Regions from separate parts of the Xanthomonas nasturtii genome, predicted to be linked through region 2. Evidence: predicted binding sites of a transcription regulator. Region 2 holds the regulator's gene; each other region holds the start of a gene.
The links. The regulator HrcA, encoded in region 2, represses chaperone genes, less so after heat shock. The targets are predictions, from matches to a motif close to TTNGCACTCNNNNNNNNNGAGTGCNAA.
Positions count from the first base shown of each region.

Region 1 (4,914 bases), 2.3 Mb from region 2:
ACGACGCGCTGTGGCGCAAACGCCTGGATGGCTGGCTGCAGTTCGGCGAACGCCTGGTGCAGGTGCTCTCGGCCCTGCTCGGCATCGGTGCGGTGCTGGTGGTCGGCAACACGGTGCGGCTGGATATCCAGTCGCGGCGCGAAGAGATCGGCGTGCTGCAATTGCTGGGCGCCAGCGACGGTTTCATCCGTCGTCCGTTCCTGTATCTGGGTGCGTGGTACGGGTTGGGCGCCGGCGCGGTTGCGCTCGCTCTGATCGCTGCCTCCGGCCTGGCGTTGCGTGCGCCGTTGGCGACCCTGGCCGACAGCTACGGCAGTTCCTTTACCCTGCACGGTCTGGATCTGTTGCATTCTGCGATGGTGCTGGTGGGCACCCTGGTGCTGGGTTGGCTGGGCGCCTGGCTGGTGACCGGCCATTTCCTTCGCCAGACCCGTCCCACCGAGACCTGAGGCCTGCCATGCATCCACCAGATCTCAAACACCTGATCAGCGACGCGCCGCGCGTGATGGTGGTCGATGGCTCGAAACTGGTGCGCAAGCTGATTGCCGACGTGCTCAAGCGCGACCTGCCCAATGTGCAGGTGATCGGCTGTTCCAGCATTGCCGAAGCGCGTCAGGCGCTGGAAGAAGGCGCGGTGGATCTGGTCACTACTTCGCTATCGCTGCCCGATGGCGACGGCCTGACCCTGGCGCGCAGCGTGCGCGAAGCGGCCGGGCAGGCGTATGTGCCGGTGATCGTGGTGTCCGGCGATGCGCAGCAGCATCTGGTGGAGCGCCGCTTCACCGAGTACGTCACCGACTATTTCGACAAGGCGCTGGGCCATGAAGCCCTGGCCACCTTCATCCGTGGCTATGTGCAGCCCGAGCCGGTGGTTGGCGCCACCGTGCTCTACATCGAAGACAGCCGCGTGGTGGCCGAGGCGACCAAGCGCATGCTCGAGCGCCAGAGCCTGAAGGTGGTGCATGTGCTCACCGCCGAAGACGCCTTTGCGCTGCTCACGGCCGAATCGCTGGGCCGCACCGAGCGTCGCATCGACGTGGTACTGACCGATGTGACCCTAAAAGGCGAGCTCAACGGGCGCGATGTGGTCGAGCGCATCCGCATCGATTTCGCCTACGGCAAGCGCCGCCTGCCGGTGCTGGTGATGACCGGCGACACCAATCCGCGCAACCAGTCCGAACTGCTGCGCGCCGGCGCCAACGATCTGGTGCAAAAGCCGATCGAAGAGCGCTTGCTGGTGACCAAGGTGTTGTTCCAACTGCGTCTGGCACGCCTCGAGGATCAGGCTGTCACGCTATGAGTGAGGTGGAAGGACGTATCCAGCTGGAACCGTCGTGGAAGGCAAAAGTGGGCGATTGGTTGCTGCGCCCGGAGATGCAGGAGCTTTCCGCTTTCCTGCGCCAGCGCAAGGCGGCCGGCGCGCGGGTGTTTCCGCCTGGCCCGCAGATCTTCGCCGCCTTCGACGCCACCCCGTTCGATCAGGTCAAGGTGGTGATCCTGGGCCAGGACCCGTATCACGGCGAAGGCCAGGCGCATGGGCTGTGCTTCTCGGTGCTGCCGGGCGTGCCGGTGCCGCCGTCGCTGCTCAACATCTATAAAGAGATCCAGGACGATCTGGGCATCGCGCGGCCGGATCACGGCTATCTGATGCCCTGGGCGCGGCAGGGCGTGCTGCTGCTCAACGCGGTGCTGACGGTGGAGCAGGGCCTTGCCGGCGCGCATCAGAACAAGGGTTGGGAAGGCTTCACCGACCATGTGGTGGAGACCCTCAACCGCGAGCGCGAAGGCCTGGTGTTCCTGCTCTGGGGCAGCTACGCGCAGTCCAAGGGCAAGGTCATCGACCAGGCGCGCCATCGGGTGTTCAAGGCGCCGCATCCTTCGCCGTTATCGGCGCATCGCGGCTTTCTGGGCTGCCAGCATTTCTCCAAGACCAACGAACATCTGCAGCGGCGCGGGATCGGCCCGATCGACTGGTCGCTGCCGCCGCGCAACGCGCTGGACACCACCTCGGCCGGCGGCTGAACGGCGTTGCCAACAGCCCATTTCGCACCCGATCTGTCACGGTTTACGCAGGGCCGGAGTGATAGCGTAAGGGCTGAATTCGGGGTGCCGGGTTGTAGAACACCGGCTATGCAATAAGCCCGAACGTTCTATAAATGGAATGCTGGGAACTCTTTCTGTACCCGGCAGTCCAATAGTTCGACTGCTAAGATGGTGCCTATGAACCAGACTACCTCGACTGCCCTTGTGGCAAACAATCTCCCGATTCCCAGTGCGCTCGGTTCGCTGGACGCCTACATCGGTGCCGTGCACCAGATCCCGGTGCTGTCGGTCGATGAGGAACAGACTCTGGCCCGCCGCTTCCGCGACGAGCTGGATCTGGATGCCGCGCGCGAACTGGTCCATTCCCACCTGCGCTTCGTGGTGCACGTGGCCCGCGGCTACAACGGCTACGGTTTGCCGCTGGGCGACCTGATCCAGGAAGGCAATATCGGCCTGATGAAGGCGGTCAAGCGCTTCGACCCGGAAATGGGCGTACGCCTGGTCAGCTTCGCAGTGCACTGGATCCGCGCCGAAATGCACGAGTTCATCTTGAAGAACTGGCGCATCGTCAAGGTCGCCACGACCAAGGCTCAGCGCAAGCTGTTCTTCAACCTGCGCAAGTCCAAGACCCGCCTGGGCTGGCTCAATGCCTCCGAAGTGACGGCAGTCGCCAAGGATCTGAACGTCTCCGAGCGTGAAGTGATGGAGATGGAGTCGCGTCTGTCCGGTCGCGACATCGGCTTCGATGCCTCGTCGGACGAAGACGACGATCACGGCCCGCCGTCGCCGGTGAGCTATCTGGTCGCTAACGAAGAAGACCCGTCGCAGGCGTATGAGCGGCACGACAGCGAAGACAATCAGCTGCAGTTGCTGCGCGAAGGCATGGCCGGCCTGGATACGCGCTCGCGCGACATCGTCAAGCGCCGCTGGCTGGATTCGGAGTCCAAGGTGACGTTGCAGGAGCTGGCCGACGAGTACGGCGTGTCGGCCGAGCGTATCCGCCAGATCGAGGCGAATGCGCTGAAGAAGATGAAGGCACTGTTCGTGGCCTGATCCTTCGATCATGCCCCAGGTGTTGCACAAACGGCCCGGTTTACCGGGCCGTTTGCATGTGGGGGGCCGGTGCTGCGTCGAGTCCGAAGATGCGTGGGTGTTCATCGTATTCGTTCGCCGATGATCGACCACACGCTGCGCCCGCGCGCGCTATTCCGGCAGGCGCGCCACCGGCAGATGCCAGCCGTAGCGGATGGCCATGAAGCGCAGGCCGAAACACACGCCGGCGCCGGTCGCCAATGACCAGGCCTGCGGTAGGTCGAGCACGTGCCCGATCGCGACCAGGCCGCCGCCGGCGAGTGCGGCAACGGCATACAGTTCGGCCTGCAAGACCACCGATGTGCGTGCGACCAGCAGATCGCGCGCGATGCCGCCGCCGATGCCGCTGAGCATGCCCAGCAATGTCGCGCTCAACGGGCTGAGGTGATAGTCCAGCGCCTTGCTGGTGCCGTAGACCGCAAACAGCGCCAGCCCGGCCGCGTCGAAAATCTGCACCGGGTTGCGCAGCCGCTCCACCGCTGCGTGCCAGTAAAACCCGGCAACGCCGGCCAGGCAGGCGACCAGCAAATACTGCGGCTGCACCAGCGCAGCCGGCGGGGTGGCGCCGATCAGCACATCGCGCACGATGCCGCCGGACACTGCCGCCGCGCAGGAAAGCACCAGCACGCCGAACAGATCCAGGCGGTTGCGCACTGCCACGGTCGCACCGCTCAGGGCGAATACGAAGGTGCCGAGCAGATCCAGCACGAACAGGACAGTTGCCACGATCAGGCCGTTGAATCAGGCTGCACAGCATCGCGCACGGCCTGTGGCGCTGTCATCCGTCCTTGCTGTTGGGCGGCGGGTCGTCGGTGGCGCCGCCGAAGATGATGCGTGCGGCGCGCTGGTAGCTCCAGTAGGCCATCGCCCAGTTCACCAGCACCACGAAACGGTTGCGGAAGCCGATCAGGAAGTACACGTGCGCGGCCAGCCAGAACCACCAGGCGACGATGCCGGAGAGCTTGAGTTTGCCCACATGTACGATGGCGGCCATGCGGCCGATCGTGGCCAGGTTGCCGAAGTCCTGATACCGGAACGCGGCTGTCGCCTGACCGCGCTGACGCGCGCGGATCGCCTTGGCGATGTGCTTGCCCATCTGCTTGGCCGCCGGCGCTACCCCTGGGACCGCGCGACCGCCCTGCTGCACCGACGCCAGGTCGCCGCCGACGAAGATTTCCGGGTGGCCGGGCACGCTCAGGTCCGCCTCCACCAGCACGCGGCCGGCGCGATCCAGGGGCACGCCCAGCGTGCGCGCCAGCGGCGAGGCAGCCACGCCTGCGGCCCACACCACGGTGCGCGCTGGCACGAAGGTCTCGCCGAGCTGATAGCCCAGCGCATCGATATGGGTGACCGGCGTACCGGTGTGCACTTCCACGCCCAGCCGCTCCAGCTGCTTGCGCGCCTTGTAAGTGAGATCCTCCGGAAACGAGGGCAGCACGCGTGGGCCGGCTTCGACCAGGCGCACGCGCGCCTGCTGCGGGTCGATATGGCGGAACTCGTTCTTGAGCGTGTGGCGGGCGATCTCGGCCAGGGTGCCGGCCAGTTCCACGCCGGTGGGACCGCCGCCGACCACCGCAAAGCTCAGCCAGGCGGCACGTGCGGCGGGATCGGATTCGGCTTCTGCACGTTCGAAAGCCAGCAGCAATTTGCGCCGCAGCACCAGCGCGTCGTACAGCGTTTTCAGGCCCGGCGCGTGCTCGGCCCACTGGTCGTTGCCGAAATAGGCATGGGTGGCGCCGGTGGCCAGCAGCAGCATGTCGTAGCCGAGCGTGTTGCCGT
Region 1 covers NZ_CP142084.2:4,245,605-4,250,518, reverse strand. The annotation lists gene ftsX (permease-like cell division protein FtsX) at 1-449, shown strand, start outside; gene M3O59_RS18635 (response regulator) at 458-1,300, shown strand; gene ung (uracil-DNA glycosylase) at 1,297-2,022, shown strand; gene rpoH (RNA polymerase sigma factor RpoH) at 2,221-3,096, shown strand; gene M3O59_RS18620 (trimeric intracellular cation channel family protein) at 3,247-3,861, opposite strand; gene M3O59_RS18615 (NAD(P)/FAD-dependent oxidoreductase) at 3,914-4,914, opposite strand, start outside.
Region 1: rpoH (RNA polymerase sigma factor RpoH) is a predicted target of HrcA. The motif match lies at 2,184-2,210, and genes of this name have one in related genera.

Region 2 (4,914 bases):
CGCCGGCTCGATGCCGGACAGGTCGAACTTGGCCAGCGACTTGTTGAAGCGGGCCTGCTCGCGCTCACCCTGCAACACGTGCACGGTCACGGCCGACTGGTTGTCTTCGGCGGTGGAGAAGGTCTGCGAAGCCTTGGTCGGGATGGTGGTGTTCTTTTCGATGATCTTGGTGAACACCCCGCCCATGGTTTCGATGCCCAGCGACAGCGGGGTCACGTCCAGCAGCAGCACGTCCTTGACGTCGCCGGCCAGCACGCCGCCCTGGATCGCCGCGCCCACGGCCACGGCTTCGTCCGGGTTGACGTCCTTGCGCGGTTCCTTGCCGAAGAAATCGGCAACCGCCTGCTGCACCTTCGGCATGCGGGTCTGACCGCCGACCAGAATCACTTCGTTGACGTCGCTGGCACGCAGGCCGGCATCGTTCAACGCGGTGCGGCACGGCTCGATCGACTTCTTGACCAGGTCTTCCACCAGTGCTTCGAGCTTGGCACGGGTCAACTTGATGTTGAGGTGCTTCGGGCCCGAGGCATCGGCAGTGACGTACGGCAGGTTCACTTCGGTCTGCTGGCTGGTCGACAGCTCGATCTTGGCGCGCTCGGCGGCGTCCTTCAGGCGCTGCAGCGCCAACGGATCCTTGCGCAGATCGATGCCCTGATCCTTGTTGAACTCGTCCACCAGGTATTCGATGACGCGGTTGTCGAAGTCTTCGCCGCCCAGGAAGGTGTCGCCGTTGGTGGCCAGCACTTCGAACTGCTTCTCGCCATCGACTTCGGCAATTTCAATGATCGAGACGTCGAAGGTGCCGCCGCCCAGGTCGTACACGGCAATCTTGCGGTCGCCGCCGTTCTTGTCCAGGCCATAGGCCAGGGCTGCCGCGGTCGGCTCGTTGATGATGCGCTTGACGTCCAGACCGGCGATGCGGCCGGCGTCCTTGGTGGCCTGACGCTGGCTGTCGTTGAAGTACGCCGGCACGGTGATCACCGCTTCGGTGACCTTCTCGCCGAGGAAGTCTTCGGCGGTCTTCTTCATCTTCTCCAGCACGCGCGCGGAGATTTCCTGCGGCGCCATGCGCTTGCCATCGCTGGTCTGCACCCAGGCATCGCCGTTGTCGTGCGCCAGGATGCCGTACGGCACGTGCGAGATGTCCTTCTGCACTTCGGCGTCGGTGAACTTGCGGCCGATCAGGCGCTTCACCGCGTAGAAGGTGTTCTTCGGGTTGGTCACCGCCTGGCGCTTGGCCGAGGCACCGACCAGCACTTCGCCATCCTTGGTGTAGGCGACGATCGAAGGCGTGGTGCGGTCGCCCTCGGAGTTTTCGATGACGCGGGCCTTGCCGCCGTCCATGATCGACACGCACGAGTTCGTGGTGCCGAGGTCAATACCAATGATCTTGCCCATGGATACGCTCCTGATGATTCTGTAGCTGTGTCCGGCGACGCCGGGTCTGGCTGAGATGTGGGGGTGGTGCGCAGGTGTTCAAGCCACCGGCGCACATCTGTGTTTCACGCCTGCGCCTGGCAGTTCAGCCGGCGCTGCGATTCAGTCGTGCTTGGCCACGACCACCAGGGCCGGGCGCAGCAGGCGCTCGTTGAGCAGGTAGCCCTTCTGGAACACCTGCACCACGTGGCCCGGTGCGATGCCCTCGGCCTCGCCCTGGCTGATCGCCTGGTGCTGGTCCGGGTTGAACGGCTGGCCGACCGGGTCGAGCAGGGTCAGGCCGTTATCGGCCGCGACCTTGAGCAACTGCTTGTAGGTCATGTCCAGGCCATCGCGCAGCGGGCTGGGCTCGGTGCCGGCGGCACTCAGGCCGGCGTCCAGGCTGTCGAACACCGGCAGCAGCTCGCCCAGCAGCTTCTCGTTGGCGAACTTGCGCGCGTTCTCGACATCGCGGGCGATGCGCTTGCGCTGGTTTTCCAGATCGGCCCGCTCGCGCAGGGCATCGGCCTTGACCAGCGCGATCTCGCTGCGCAGCGATTCGATCTCGGCCTTGAGCGGATCGGTCTCGGGTGGGTTCTGGGACAGGTCTTCGGAGTCGAATTCGGGGTGGTCTTGGTTCATGTGCAGTTCCCGGGCAAGCGGAACGCCCGCCCCAACGTCACCCCGTATGTGGGCGCGCGCGCGCGTTTCAAGCAAAACGATCGCGCCGATCGATGCCGGTTATCGCGTACCGGGCGGTTCCATCGCCGCGCCCAGCACCTGCGCGGCGGTCTGCACCAGCGGAATCAGCCTATCGTAGGCCATGCGTTTGGGCCCGATCACCCCCAGTACGCCCAGCACCTGGCCGTTGGCGGTATACGGCGCGGTAACCAGCGAGACGTCTTCCAGCGACACCATGCCGGTTTCCTCGCCGATGAAGATGCGCACGCCCGGCGCCTGGATGGTGCGTTCGAGCAGCTGCAGGATCTCGCGCTTGCTGGCGAAGGCCTCGAACAGCTCGCGCAAGCGGTCCAGGTCCGACAGGTCCTGCACGCCCATCAGCCGGGTCTGCCCGGCCATCACCATGTCCTCGGCATCGGCCGGCACCAACGCCTCGTTGGCCAGGTCCACGCTATGCGCCAGCAGCTGCTCCATCTCGTTCTTGGCCATGCGCAGCTCGCGCAGCAGGCAGGCGCGGATGTCGGCCAGCGCGCGTCCGGCGAACTGCGCATTGAGATAATTGGCCACCCGTTCCAGCTCGGCCGGCTCATAGGCGCGGCGCGGCTCGATCACCCGGTTCTGCACCTCGTTGTCGGCAAACACCAGGATCGCCAGCACCCGGCGCGCGTCCAGCGCCACGAAATCGATATGCCGGAACGCAAACTGCTCGCGCCGCGGCGCGCTGACCACGCCGACGAAGTGGCTCATCGCCGACAGCATCTGCGAGGCGCTGCCCAGCAGCGATTGGGTGCCGTTGCCGCTGGCAAGCTCGGCGCGCAGGCGGCGCACCTCTTCCTCCCCGGGCGGCTGCATCTGCACCAGGCTGTCCACGAACACGCGGTAGCCATGCGCAGTGGGAATGCGCCCGGCCGAGGTATGCGGGGAGCTGAGCAGGCCGACGTCTTCCAGGTCGGCGAGAATATTGCGAATGGTGGCCGGGCTGACATCCAGCCCCGCGTGCTGGGCCAGCGTCTTGGAGCCCACCGGCTCGCCATCGCGGATGTAGCGCGCAATCAGCGTGCGCAGCAACTGGCGGGCGCGGGGGTCGAGCATGGGTGACTGGGGCGCGCGCATGGGATCATCCGGTGAGACTGGGCATAGATAATGTCTGGCCCCGGGGATGGCAAGCGTCCGATTCCCCGTTGACCCCTTCCACCCTAAGCTTCCCCAAAGCGTTCACACTCGACCTCATGCTCAGACACCTCTCGATCAAGGATTTCGCCGTTGTTCGCGCCACCGAACTGGAATTCGGGCCGGGCATGACCGTGGTGTCGGGCGAAACCGGCGCCGGCAAGTCGCTGATGGTGGACGCGCTGGGCTTTTTGTCCGGCCTGCGCGCCGACAGCGGTGTGGTCCGCCACGGTGCCGACCGCGCCGAACTGTCGGCCGAATTCCAGCTACCGGCCGAGCACCCGGGCCTGAGCTGGCTGGCCGACAACGAACTCGACGACGAAGCGCAATGCCAGCTGCGCCGCATCATCCGTGCCGACGGCGGCTCGCGCGCCTGGATCAACGGCCGCCCGGTCACTTCTTCGCAGCTGGCGGAACTGGCCTCACGGCTGGTCGAAATCCATGGCCAGCACGAACATCAGGCACTGATGGCCCGCCACAGCCAGCTCGCCCTGCTCGACGCCTATGCCCGCAACAGCGCCCAGCGCGAGCAGGTGCGCCAGGCCAGCCAGCGCTGGCAGGCGCTGTTGGACGAGCGCGATGCATTGTCGGCGCAAGGCGATGTCTCCGACCGGATTGGCTTTCTCGAGCATCAACTTGGCGAACTGGAACGCGAGGATCTGGATCCGGCTGCGATCGCCGCATTGGACGTCAATCACCGCCGTCAGGCGCATGCCACCGCGCTGATCGGCGCCTGCGACAGCGTGGCCCAACAGCTCAACGGCGACGACGGCGCCAGCGCCCTGGGCCTGTTGCAGGACAGCCGCCACGATATCGCCCGTGTCGCCGAACACGAGCCACGCCTGGGCGAAGTGGACGCGCTGCTGGACAGCGCCGTCATCCAGATCGAAGAAGCGCTGGCCCTGCTCGACCGCGTGCGCGACGACCTGGAGGCCGACCCGGCCCAATTCGAAGCCATGGAACGCCGCCTGGGCCGGCTGCACGACCTAGCGCGCAAACACCGCGTTGCCCCGGACGAACTGGCCGCGCACCGCGACCACCTGAGCGCCGAAGTCGAGAGCCTGCGCGGTGCGGACGAGCGCCTGCAACAGCTGGACAAGCACATCGAAACCGCCACTGCCGCCTGGCGCAGCGCCGCCGGCGTGCTCAGCGACAGCCGCAGCACGGCCGCCGAGGCGCTGTCGGCCGCCACCACCACGCTGATCGGCGAGCTCGGCATGGGCGGCGGGCAGTTCGTGATCCAGCTGCAGCCGCACGACAGTGCCCGGCCGGACCCCAATGGCGCCGAACGGGTGGAGTTCCTGGTCGCCGCCAACGCCGGCCAACCGCCGCGCGCCCTGCGCAAGGTCGCCTCCGGCGGCGAGCTGTCGCGGATTTCGCTGGCGATCGAAGTGGCCGCGCTCGGCCTGGACAGCGTGCCGACCATGGTCTTCGACGAGGTGGATTCGGGCATCGGCGGCGCGGTGGCCGACATCGTCGGGCAGAAGCTGCGCGCACTAGGCGAAGAACGCCAAGTGTTGTGCGTTACCCACTTGCCGCAGGTCGCGGCCAAGGGCCACGCGCATTACCGGGTCAGCAAGGCGCCGGTGGACGGCATGACCCAGAGCGCGGTCGAACTGCTCGGCCCGCAGGCCCGCCAGGAAGAAC
Region 2 covers NZ_CP142084.2:1,730,743-1,735,656, reverse strand. The annotation lists gene dnaK (molecular chaperone DnaK) at 1-1,398, opposite strand, end outside; gene grpE (nucleotide exchange factor GrpE) at 1,540-2,058, opposite strand; gene hrcA (heat-inducible transcriptional repressor HrcA) at 2,158-3,189, opposite strand; gene recN (DNA repair protein RecN) at 3,327-4,914, shown strand, end outside.

Region 3 (4,914 bases), 1.1 Mb from region 2:
CGCCAGGCAGCTGGGTGACGCAGGCCGCCAGCCGCTCTTCAAGCAACGCGTGCGCGATGCGGTCGGCGCTGTCGGCGTCCGGGCAGGTGCTGAACAACAAATGGAGAGAAGGTGCGCTCATTCGACCTGCCAGTGTAATCCCCTGCCTGCGGGGGATCGACCGCCGGTTCCGGAACAGTGGCAACTTCGCTGCCTTCGCCGTGCGGAAGGGCAGGGCGGCCGTGCCTGCGTGCAGCGGCGGCCTGGGGCCGGCAAGTAGCGCGTGCCGCACTGCGCCGGCCATGCCAGGGCTAAGAACGCGGGCTCGGTTGCGAAGACTGGCCGACAACGTCTGCGGCGTGCGTTGCGCGGGCTGCCCCGACGATTATTTCGCTCGCGTGCGAGGAGGCAGCAGTCGTTGGCGAGGCGTTGTTGAAATTCCGCATGTCGGTGCGGAGGCTACGCATTGCCACGCCCGGCGTTAGTTACCAGCATCGGATCCGATCGAGGGCGTGCTGTCTGCTGCGAAGCACGCCGTCGGCACCGGCGCCTGGCCGCCACCGGTTCCCGTACGTCTTTTCCCGCATGACCCAACTCTACCGGCCCGTCGCATCATGCGCCGGGCCGGCGCAGCTCAGTTGGCCAGCTGGCAGCTGGCCGGTCTGGCCGAATTGAACAGACCGGTAGTGGCCCATTCGGGGTGATCCACGAACGGGTTGCGGTTGCCCTGGAAGCTGAAGATCACCTGGTTGCGGGCACGTTCGGCATCGTCCGGCGGGTCGGCCTGGTGCCAGGCCAGCAGCGTGGACAGCAGGCCCATGTAGGCCGGCGAGGCAAAGGTCTGCACGATCTTGCTGCGGTCGTCGGTGAGCTCCAGGTCCGGCTCGGACTGCCCGGTGGCCGCGTCGGTGCCGCCCTCGTAGCGGATCGCCATGTACATCACCGCACGCGCCATGTCGCCCTTGCGCTTGCCCCACACTTCGAAGGTGCCGCCGTTGCCGTCGGGCGTGCGCACCCAGTTGGAATTGCCCGGATAGCGCCCGCTGCCGCCGCCACTGCCGTCGTTGACCTCGGTCACGCGCTCGCCGCAGCTGCTGGTGCAGGTGGCATAGGGCTTGTTGCCGCGGTCGGCGTTGAAGGTGGTGTCGGTCAGGTACAGCATGTGGGTGTCGGTGTAGGGCGCATACGGCAGGCCGCGGTCGCCGGTGGCGCTGCCGAAGCCCAGCGAGTTGGGCCAGGTGTGCTCGCGGTTGTAGGTCAGCCCGCTGCCGGTCCCGGCCCGGTCGCTACCCTTGGCGTAGCTGCGGTTGCGGTAGGCGTCCAGGATGCGGCCGCTGTTGTTGGGGTCCTCGTCGGCCATCTCCAGGATGGTCCAGGTATTGGTGCCGGTGCCGCTGTACGGGTAGACCGTGTGGCCGCGGATGGTGGCGTTGAGCGAGCAGCGCAGCTGGCTGGCATTGGCGGTGTTGACCCGCGAGTAGTAACCGGTGGCGCCGCCGCTGGCAGTGGCCACGGTGAAGGCGATGGCCTGGTTGGCGGCCGGGCTCAGGCCGCTGGCATCGCGGATGGCGCTGGCGGTGATGGCCAGGGTGCAGCGCTCGCCGCCGACCAGGGCGGTGTTGGTGGACAGGGTGAAACGGGTGCCCGTGGTTGCGTAGCTCAGTGCCACGTTGCCGGAACGGGCGCAGCTCAGCGCGAACGCGCCGCTGCTCAACGTCACCGCTTCGCTGAAGCCCACCGCCAGGTCGCCGGCCGCCGGGAAGCCGGTGGCGCCCTGGTTCGGCAAGGTGCTGGTGATCGTCGGTGCGCCCGTGCTGCCGCCACCGCCGCCGCTGCCGTTGAAGGTCTGGCCGCGGTTGCAGGCGCCAAAGGTCTGCGCCGCCGAGCCGGCCCAGCTGAAGTTCGCTTCCGCGCTGCCGGTGCCGGTGAGTTGCAGCGAACTGCCGACCGCGCTGCTGTTGCTCTCGCTGACCGGCAGGTTCTGGCTGGTGACCCCGGCCGCCGGGCCACCGCCGCCGGTGATGGCGCCTTCGTAGCTGAGGAACTGCACCAACTGGCCATTGGGGTCGACCAATGCCACGCCGTCGTTGGGCCCGTTCTGCACGCCGTTGCTGGCGTAGCTCACGGTGGCCAGCCGCACCTGGCTGCCGCAGCTGACCGGGCTGCCGGCCGGCACCGCGGTGTTGGCGTAGACCGTGGCCGCGCTCGGGGCGCTGCCGTTATACAGATAGATGCGGTAGCCGCTCAGCGATTCGCCGGCGGTGGCCACCACTTCCACGCCTTCGCCGCTGTCGCCGGAGGCGCCTGCGTCGTCGTAGTGCAGCTCGTTGATGAAGACCGCCGCATTGGCGGCCGTGGCGCTCAGCGCGAACGCGCAGGCCAGGGGCAGGGTGCAACGCAGGGACACAGCACGGGACGGCAACCTCATCGACAGCTCCTTGTGATCGGGGAATGCGCTCCCGACTGTAAAACGTGCGCATGACAAACGGTGGAACCTGGTTCCATTTCTAGAGCGCGACTGGATGCGCGCCTGGGCCTGCGCGGCATGGGGCACGCGCAGGCTGCGGGGAGATCAGCGGCGGCGCTGCTTCGCGCGGTGTGGCTTCGGGCAAGGAGCGCCTGCATCGGCCCTGCCGCCGCTGCCGATGCGCACGCGCAGGACGCGTTGCGGGCCGCCGCCGCAGTTGTCCTAGCCTCTGGATGAGACCGCGCAGACGAAAAATTTTTTGCGCCCAGCCCTTGAAAGCCGCCCGCGCAGCACAATCTCTGGCCCGCACCCGCTCAGTCGGGTTTTTTCCGCGCGCTGTGCTGGCAGTCGTCATATGCGAGTGCTAACATCGCCGATAATTTCCAGAACAATCAAACACTTAAGAGGGTCTTTCTCTATGAGCATGAAGCCGCTTCACGACCGCGTTGTAGTCAAGCCGATCGAAGCCGACGAAGTTTCCGCCGGCGGCATCGTGATCCCGGACTCCGCCAAGGAAAAGTCCACCAAGGGTGAAGTCGTCGCCATCGGCCCCGGCAAGCCGCTGGACAACGGCAGCGTGCGCGCGCCGGCGGTCAAGGTCGGTGACAAGGTCATCTACGGCCAGTACGCCGGCAGCAGCTACAAGGCCGAAGGCATCGAGTACAAGGTGCTGCGCGAAGACGACATTCTGGCCGTCATCGGCTCAAGCCGTTGACGGCGGGATTCGGGAGTCGAGATTCGGGATTGGTCAGTGCGCTTGGCGCAGCTGATCCCGCATCCCTCCCGGAACCCGCTCTAGCGAATTCCCAATCCCCAATCTCAAATCCCGGAGTTTCAGACAATGGCTGCTAAAGACATTCGTTTCGGTGAAGACGCACGTACCCGTATGGTTCGTGGCGTCAACGTGCTTGCCAATGCCGTGAAGGCAACCCTTGGCCCGAAGGGCCGCAACGTCGTGCTCGAGAAGAGCTTCGGCGCGCCGACCATCACCAAGGACGGCGTCTCCGTCGCCAAGGAAATCGAACTGGCTGACAAGTTCGAGAACATGGGCGCGCAGATGGTCAAGGAAGTCGCTTCCAAGACCAACGACAACGCCGGCGACGGCACCACCACCGCCACCGTGCTGGCCCAGGCCCTGATCCGCGAAGGCGCCAAGGCCGTGGCCGCCGGCATGAACCCGATGGACCTCAAGCGCGGTATCGACCAGGCCGTCAAGGCCGCCGTCATCGAGCTGAAGAACATCTCCAAGCCCACCACCGACGACAAGGCGATTGCCCAGGTCGGCACCATCTCGGCCAACTCGGACGAGTCGATCGGCAACATCATTGCCGAAGCGATGCAGAAGGTCGGCAAGGAAGGCGTGATCACCGTTGAAGAAGGCTCGGGCCTGGAAAACGAGCTGGACGTGGTCGAGGGCATGCAGTTCGATCGCGGCTACCTCTCCCCGTACTTCATCAACAACCAGCAGAGCCAGTCGGCCGATCTGGACGACCCGTTCATCCTGCTGCACGACAAGAAGATCTCCAACGTGCGTGACCTGCTGCCCGTGCTGGAAGGCGTGGCCAAGGCCGGCAAGCCGCTGCTGATCGTGGCCGAAGAAGTCGAAGGCGAAGCGCTGGCAACCCTGGTGGTCAACACCATCCGCGGCATCGTCAAGGTCGTGGCCGTCAAGGCACCGGGCTTCGGCGACCGTCGCAAGGCGATGCTGGAAGACATGGCCGTGCTGACCGGCGGCACCGTGATCTCCGAAGAAGTGGGCCTGGCGCTGGAGAAGGCCACCATCAAGGACCTGGGCCGCGCCAAGAAGGTGCAGGTTTCCAAGGAAAACACCACGATCATCGATGGCGCCGGCGACTCGGCCGCGATCGAAGCCCGCGTCGGCCAGATCAAGACCCAGATCGAAGACACCTCGTCCGATTACGACCGCGAAAAGCTGCAGGAGCGCGTGGCCAAGCTGGCCGGTGGCGTTGCAGTGATCAAGGTCGGCGCCTCGACCGAAATCGAAATGAAGGAAAAGAAGGCCCGCGTCGAAGACGCCCTGCACGCCACCCGTGCAGCCGTCGAAGAAGGCGTGGTCCCGGGCGGTGGTGTGGCCCTGGTGCGTGCGCTGGTGGCCGTTGGTAACCTGACCGGTGCCAACGAAGACCAGACCCACGGCATCCAGATCGCCCTGCGCGCCATGGAAGCCCCGCTGCGCGAAATCGTGGCCAATGCCGGCGAAGAGCCGTCCGTGATCCTGAACAAGGTCAAGGAAGGCACCGGCAACTACGGCTACAACGCGGCCAACGGCGAGTTCGGCGACATGGTCGAATTCGGCATCCTGGACCCGACCAAGGTCACCCGTTCGGCGCTGCAGAACGCAGCCTCGATCGCCGGCCTGATGATCACCACCGAAGCCATGGTGGCCGATGCACCGAAGAAGGACGAGCCGGCGATGCCGGCCGGCGGTGGCATGGGCGGCATGGGCG
Region 3 covers NZ_CP142084.2:613,597-618,510, forward strand. The annotation lists gene cutA (divalent-cation tolerance protein CutA) at 1-121, opposite strand, end outside; gene M3O59_RS02655 (endonuclease) at 614-2,407, opposite strand; gene M3O59_RS02660 (co-chaperone GroES) at 2,865-3,161, shown strand; gene groL (chaperonin GroEL) at 3,288-4,914, shown strand, end outside.
Region 3: M3O59_RS02660 (co-chaperone GroES) is a predicted target of HrcA. The motif match lies at 2,788-2,814, and genes of this name have one in related genera.